2 regions of the Janthinobacterium lividum genome follow, and region 2 is predicted to be linked to the other one. Evidence: predicted binding sites of a transcription regulator. Region 2 holds the regulator's gene; the other holds the start of a gene.
The links. Region 2 encodes LexA, which represses DNA repair genes until DNA is damaged. Its sites were predicted from a motif close to ACTGTATNNNNATACAGT; they were not measured.

Region 1: the regulator LexA is predicted to act here: its motif matches at 1,766-1,783, upstream of U0004_RS01235 (putative DNA modification/repair radical SAM protein).

What each region holds. Positions count from the first base shown of each region.
Region 1 covers NZ_CP139976.1:293,904-297,313, reverse strand. The annotation lists gene U0004_RS01240 (UdgX family uracil-DNA binding protein) at 1-521, opposite strand, end outside; gene U0004_RS01235 (putative DNA modification/repair radical SAM protein) at 518-1,750, opposite strand; gene U0004_RS01230 (hypothetical protein) at 1,963-2,487, shown strand; gene U0004_RS01225 (hypothetical protein) at 2,561-2,932, shown strand; gene modA (molybdate ABC transporter substrate-binding protein) at 3,147-3,410, shown strand, end outside.
Region 2 covers NZ_CP139976.1:5,016,363-5,019,772, reverse strand. The annotation lists gene U0004_RS22690 (cystathionine gamma-synthase family protein) at 1-1,047, shown strand, start outside; gene lexA (transcriptional repressor LexA) at 1,252-1,887, opposite strand; gene rpsF (30S ribosomal protein S6) at 2,163-2,552, shown strand; gene priB (primosomal replication protein N) at 2,573-2,872, shown strand; gene rpsR (30S ribosomal protein S18) at 2,898-3,188, shown strand; gene rplI (50S ribosomal protein L9) at 3,216-3,410, shown strand, end outside.

The DNA of each region.
Region 1 (3,410 bases), 1.6 Mb from region 2:
CTGGCGGCGGGCGTGGCGATCATCCAGCTGGCAGATCCCATGCGGCGGGCGAAGTGGCGCGCCACCTGCGGCAGCACGTCGTGCATGGGCTCGAACCAGGCCACGAAGCGGGGTGCGCCCTCACTTTCCGCCCGCTCGCGGAAACGCACATACGCATGCATGTCGTGCTCTTCGCGGCGCACGGCCTTGGCCATGGCATGCAGGCGCGCGCCGTCCGCGTCGGCGGGAGAAAGTACATCGTGCTGGTCCAGTTGCCAGCGCCAGAGCACCTGGTACAGGAAGGCCCAGCGATCCGGGGCACTGAAACAGGCGGCGCTTTCCAGCAATTCCACCAGGGAACGGGGCAGGCGCAGCAGTGGCGCGCTGGTATCCGTCGCATCTGGCGTCGAGGAAAACAGGTCGCCATCACCGGGCTGTGACTGCCAGGCAACGTCGGCAGGCGGCACGCCGCGCGCGATCAGTTCGCGCGCGGCCGCGCGCCACTCGTCGAACGATTGCGCCAGCCGCACCACCGTACTCATGCGGCCTGCAGCTCAGGCCACAAATTCATCTGCTGCGGCGCTTCCGCCATGGCGCGGCGCAGGTGTTCCGAGGCGGTGGTGTCGCGCGCGGGAAAGTAGTCGGCCGTGATGATGAAGGGGGCGATTTTCTTCATGCTGCAGCGCAGGCGCGACAGGTCGGCGTAGCGCACTTGCCGCAACTGGCGCAGGTCGACGATGCGCTGCGCGTTGCGCAGGCCGATGCCGGGCACGCGGGCGATCATGTGCTGCGCCGCGCGGTTCAAGTCCAGCGGAAAATGTTCGCGGTGCGCCAGCGCCCAGGCCAGCTTGGGATCGATGTCGAGCGCCAGGTTGCCGCCCGTGGCGGGCAGCAGTTCGCTGGCCTGGAAACCATAGCTGCGCAGTAAAAAGTCGGCCTGGTACAGCCGGTGTTCGCGCAGCATGGGCGGCGGCGCCAGCGGCACGCTTTTCGGGCTGTCGGGGATGGGACTGAAGGCCGAGTAATACACGCGCTTGAGTTTGTAGCTGCCATACAGGGTCTCGGCCGTGGAGAGGATTTGCTGGTCGTCGCTGGCGTCGGCGCCGACGATCATCTGCGTGCTTTGCCCGGCCGGCGCGAAGCGCGGCGACTTCGGTTCTTCCGCTTTCTCATCGAGCTTGCGGCGGATGGCGCCCATGGCCAGCTTGATCGTATGCACGCTTTTTTCCGGCGCCAGCTTTTGCACGCTGTCCTGCGTCGGCAATTCGATATTGACGCTGAGCCGGTCGGCATAGCGGCCCGCCTGCGCGATCAGGGCGGGATCGGCGTCCGGAATGGTTTTCAGGTGGATATAGCCGCGGAACTGGTGCACCTCGCGCAACTCGCGGGCCACCTGCACCAGCTGCTCCATCGTGTAGTCAGCCGACTGGATGATGCCGGAACTGAGGAACAGGCCGTCGATGTAGTTGCGCAGGTAAAAGTCGCTCGTCAGCTTGACCACCTCGGCCACCGTAAACCGCGCGCGCGGCACATTCGAGCTGCGGCGGTTGACGCAGTACTGGCAATCGTACAGGCAGTAATTGGTCAGCAGTACTTTCAGCAGCGAGACGCAGCGCCCGTCCGGCGTATAGCTGTGGCAAATGCCCATGCCCGAGGTGGCGCCAAAGCCGTCCTTGCCGATGGAATCGCGCTTGGGCGCGCCGCTGCTGGCGCAGGACGCGTCGTACTTGGCCGCATCGGCCAGGATTTCCAGCTTGTCCGTCAATTCCATGGTGCACCTCGATATACTGTGTTTATATACAGTATATCAGGAATGCAGTGCGACATAGTACGCAAGAGGCTGCGTTATTTGGCCATTGAGGAATGGCCTGCAAACGGTAAGGACATTGCATATAAGTAATGAAATATAGTGCTAGGATGTCAATGTTAGCTGGCGTTTCATTCTGTGAGGCGCTTAGCCAAAAATACCTCCGATCCACTCCCATGTTCAGCCTATTTCAGAAAAAACTCGTTCTATTATTTCTCGTCCTTTTCTTCCAGAGCCCGTTCGCGCAAAGCGATACCCTGCCCAAGCTCTCTGCCGTCTCCACAAACGCCTGCGATAAAAAAAATGGCGCATTGCAGATTAGTGTCGTGCTGGACAAGACCATCGCCGCCGCACACGAACCCGTTGGCGTGACCATCATGGTGGCGAATACCGGTAGAGATACCTTGCACTTGCCGGCCTTCATGGAACTGGAATCCTATTGGCTGCGTTTCGAGGTGCTCAATGAAAAAAACCAGCGGGTACGCTGGTTGGGGCCGGAAATGAAAATACTGGAGACAGATGACAAGGTCTCTTTGGAACAAGGCTATCAATGGGGAAGAAAGTTCCGTGATTTCGAGCGGCGCTACGCTGTATCCAAGGCCGGCATGTATCGCATACGGGCAATTTATGGCATATCGCCAGAGGGACGCTGTCCATTTGGCCGCGTCGTCTCGGAAGTCGTCAGCTTGCGCATCCGCTAGCAGGCGGCGTGCACTGGTTCGCAGACAAGCATGTCGTGATGTTTTGGTACTTGTAATGCAGGAGGCTGAGGCCATGAAGCTGGAAATAAAACTGGACATAGGAGCCGCTCTGCTGGTTCTTTTTGCGTATTGGGTCATGCAGGAGCGGCGTACGACCGGTGAGGAACCAGTCGTTACGCCGCTGGAACAGCGGGCGATCGCTGGGGATGGAAAGGCCATTGCCGAACTGCGCCAGGAATATTTGAAAAAAGGCGAAGTATCCACAGCGAATTACTGGCTGTATGCGGGAGCCCTGCGCGGGAATGCCGCATTGGTGGAGGAATATGCGCAACGGTTTGCGGCGATGCCGGAAGACAGGCAGGCGGCGCAAATACAAGGCATCAAGACCAGTTCCGCCTCGCCCGCGCAAAAAAAGGCCTTGCTTGAGAGGCTAGGCAAAAATTGAACGGCCAAGTTAAGCGATGAATTTGCTCGATCCGCTTGATCGCTTCCCTGCTGTCAGGTGTCATTGACGTACCGCAGCCAGCTGCCATTTTCCCGGCGCTGGCTGCATTTTCCTCTTTCTCCGATTTGCCATTGCTTGACCCACGCGATGGCAGAACGCTATATATAAGTGTATATTACGGTCCTTGTCACCGTTCACTTACAAGGATACGATCATGCGCCTCACCTCCCTCGCCCGCCTGCTTGGCACCGCTCTTCTCGCTACTGCCGCCAGCTCCGCCTTTGCCGGCGAAGTGGTGGTATCGGCTGCGGCCAGCCTGACGAATGCGTTCAAGGATGCGGCGCAAAGCTATGAGGCGCAGTATCCGGGCAGCAAGGTTTCCCTGAACTTCGCCGCCTCGGGCGTGCTGCTGCAACAGATCGTCAAGGGCGCGCCCGTCGACGTGTTTGCTTCGGCCGACCAGGAAACCATGGATGCG
Region 2 (3,410 bases):
GTCTCCGCGCTGGAAGACAAGGTCAACAAGATGGAAGATGGCGTCGCCACGCTGTGCTTCGCCACCGGCATGGGCGCCATCGGCGCCGTGGTGCAGGCGCTCTTGCGCGCTGGCGACCATGTCGTGTCGTCGGCCTTTTTGTTTGGCAACACCAACAGCCTGTGGCAAACGGTGACGGGGCAGGGCGTCGCCGTGTCGTTCGTCGACGCCACGGACGTGGCCAATGTGGCCGCCGCCATCACGCCGGCCACGCGCATCGTCTTTGTGGAAACCATCGCCAATCCGCGCACGCAGATCGCCGACCTGGCGAAGATCGGCGCATTGTGCAAGGAACGCGGCATTTTGTACATCGTCGACAACACCATGACGACGCCCTACCTGTTCCGCCCGAAAGCCGTGGGCGCGGGCCTGGTGGTCAATGCGCTGACAAAATCCATCGGCGGCCACGGCAATGCCCTGGGCGGCAGCTTGACGGACACGGGCGTGTTCGACTGGACGCAGTATCCGAACATTTTCGACAATTACAAGAAGGCGGCGCCGGCGCAGTGGGGCATCGCGCAAATCCGCGCCAAGGCCTTGCGCGATTTCGGCGCCTCCCTGGGTCCGGAGGCGGCGCACCATATCGCCGTCGGCGCGGAAACCATGGCCTTGCGCATGGACCGCACCTGCTCGAACGCCCTGGCGCTGGCCACCATGCTGGCTGCCGACCCGCGGGTAGCTGCCGTGCATTACCCGGGCTTGGCCGCGCATCCGCAGCACGCGCTGGCAACGGATTTGTTCCGCAGCTATGGCTCGCTGTTCAGCTTTGAGCTGAAGGATGGCATCGATTGCTTCGATTTCCTCAATCGTCTCAATCTTGCCATTCCAGCGAGCAATCTCGGCGACACGCGCACCCTGGTCATTCCCGTCGCCCATACGATCTTTTACGAGATGGGCGCCGAGCGCCGCGCCAGCATGGGCATCGCCGAATCCCTGATCCGCGTCTCCGTCGGTATCGAGGATGAGGCGGACTTGCTCGAGGATTTCCGTCAGGCACTCGATGTATAAGTCGCCGGATAAATGAAAAGGGCCGCAACAGTCATGCTGTTGCGGCCCTTTGTTTTTCGCCGTTCAATGGTAATGTCTTCGTGCCTTCAGAAACCGTAGCGAGCAAGCCCAATATCGGGTTGAGTAGCGGAGCTGTACATTGGTACAGCGAGCAACGGATGCCCGAGAGTGGGCTGCGCAGTAGGTTTATGAGGGCGCGCTCAATCAATGCCAGCTGCGCATCAAGCCTACCGCCAAACCTTCCAGGGCGAATTCATCTTCCGGCGATACGGTGATGACCTTGAAGTCGGGGTTTTCCGGTAGCAATTCGATGACGGAACCCGTTTTCTTGTAGCGCTTGACGGTGACTTCGTCGCCGATGCGGGCGACGACGATCTGGCCATTCTTGGCGCTATCGACCTTCTTGACGGCCAGTAAATCGCCATCCATGATGCCGGCGTCGCGCATGGACCAGCCGCGCACCTTCAGCAGGAAGTCGGGCTTGGCCGAGAACAGGGCGGGGTCCACGTTGTAGCTCGCTTCCAGGTTTTCCTGTGCCAGGATGGGCGAGCCTGCCGCTACCCGGCCGATCAGGGGCAGCGACATCAGCAGCGCTGCCGGCACTTTCGATGGCAGGGCTTCAGCGGCCGCGCCGATCAGGCGGATGCCGCGCGAGGTGCCGGGAGAAATCTCGATCGCGCCCTTGCGGGCCAGGGCCTGCAAATGCTCTTCGGCCGCGTTGGCCGATTTGAAACCCAGTTCATTGGCGATTTCGGCACGGGTGGGAGGAAAGCCCGTGTTTTCAATCGCGTCCTTGATCAGGTTCAGGATTTGTTCTTGTCGTGCTGTCAGCTTGATCATGAGCGGTGGGTGCATACTAAAATGCTGTCTATATGAACAGTCTGTATTTTTGTACAGTATCGCCCACTATGCAAGGGGATTTCCGTGTTTTAGGCGAATTTCGCAAGAAATACTTGTCCATGGGCGGAAAGCACGGTGGCGCGCGGGCTTTTCGGGCGCTTGTGGAAGGAATGATTGAAACGTTTGCAAAAGGCGGTTATAATCTTCGGCTGACCTTCCCACACCCGTCTTGACGCCGGGGTGGGCGATTATCAATCCGACCTGAAGGAGTTTGCATGCGTCATTATGAAATAGTCTTTATCGTCCATCCGGACCAAAGCGAGCAAGTGCCCGCGATGATCGAACGCTACAAAGCCAGCGTAACCACCCGCGGCGGTTCGGTTCACCGCGTGGAAGATTGGGGCCGCCGTCAAATGGCTTACTCGATCCAAAAGCTGCCTAAAGCACACTACATCTGCCTGAACATCGAATGCGACAACGAGACCCTGGTCGAGTTGGAAACAGCATTCAAATTCAATGATGCCGTGTTGCGTCACCTGACCGTTAAAATGAAGAAAGCTGAAACAGCTCCTTCGCCGATGATGAAATCGGTACAACGCGAAGACGCGGCCAAAAGCCACCGCACCGAAGCACCAGCAGCCGCTCCAGCCGCAGCAGCAGCTTAATTCTTGACCAGGATCGTGCGCTGAACCAGCTACAAGTAACCGCCATCATTGCCGAGCGCGAAATATTGCGCTATACCCCGGCAGGGCTGCCGATTGTGAATGCAGTATTGCAACACAGTTCGCAGCAGATGGAAGCAGGGATTGCCCGTTTGACCGAGTTTGATGTTGCCGCGCTAGCCGCTGGCGAAATTTCAGGCAGGTTCAGTCAGGCAAGCTTGGGCGGGGTGTATCAGTTCACGGGTTTCCTGGCCAGGAAGAGCCGCAACAGCAAGAGTTTGGTGTTTCACATCATTGATTTTAGTGCAGTCAATTCTGACTAGCGCATTTTAGATACAGGAGCCTGACATGGCATTCGGTAAAAAGTTCGACAAAAATAAGCTCAAGCTTAAAGAAAAACGCAAACAGCAAAACCCGTTGTTCAAACGCAAGAAGTTCTGCCGCTTCACCGCAGCTCACGTTGAGCAAGTCGACTACAAAGACGTCGACACGCTGAAAGACTTCGTCCAAGAAAACGGCAAGATCATGCCAGCACGCCTGACCGGTACCAAAGCGCACTACCAGCGCCAAGTTGACACCGCAATCAAGCGCGCTCGCTTCCTCGCGCTGCTGCCATACACCGATCTGCACCACGCTTAATCGGTCAGATATTCCTGGAGAAGAACTATGCAAATCATTCTGTTAGAAAAAGTTGTTAACGTCGGTAACCTCGGCGAAGTCGTCAAAGTCAAAGACGGTTACGCACGTAACTTCCTGATCCCGCAACGCCTGGCACGTCGTGCTACGGCAACCGCTGTGGCTGAATTCGAAGTCAAGCGCGCCGAACTGGAAAAAGCTGCTGCCGCCAAACTGGCCGCATCG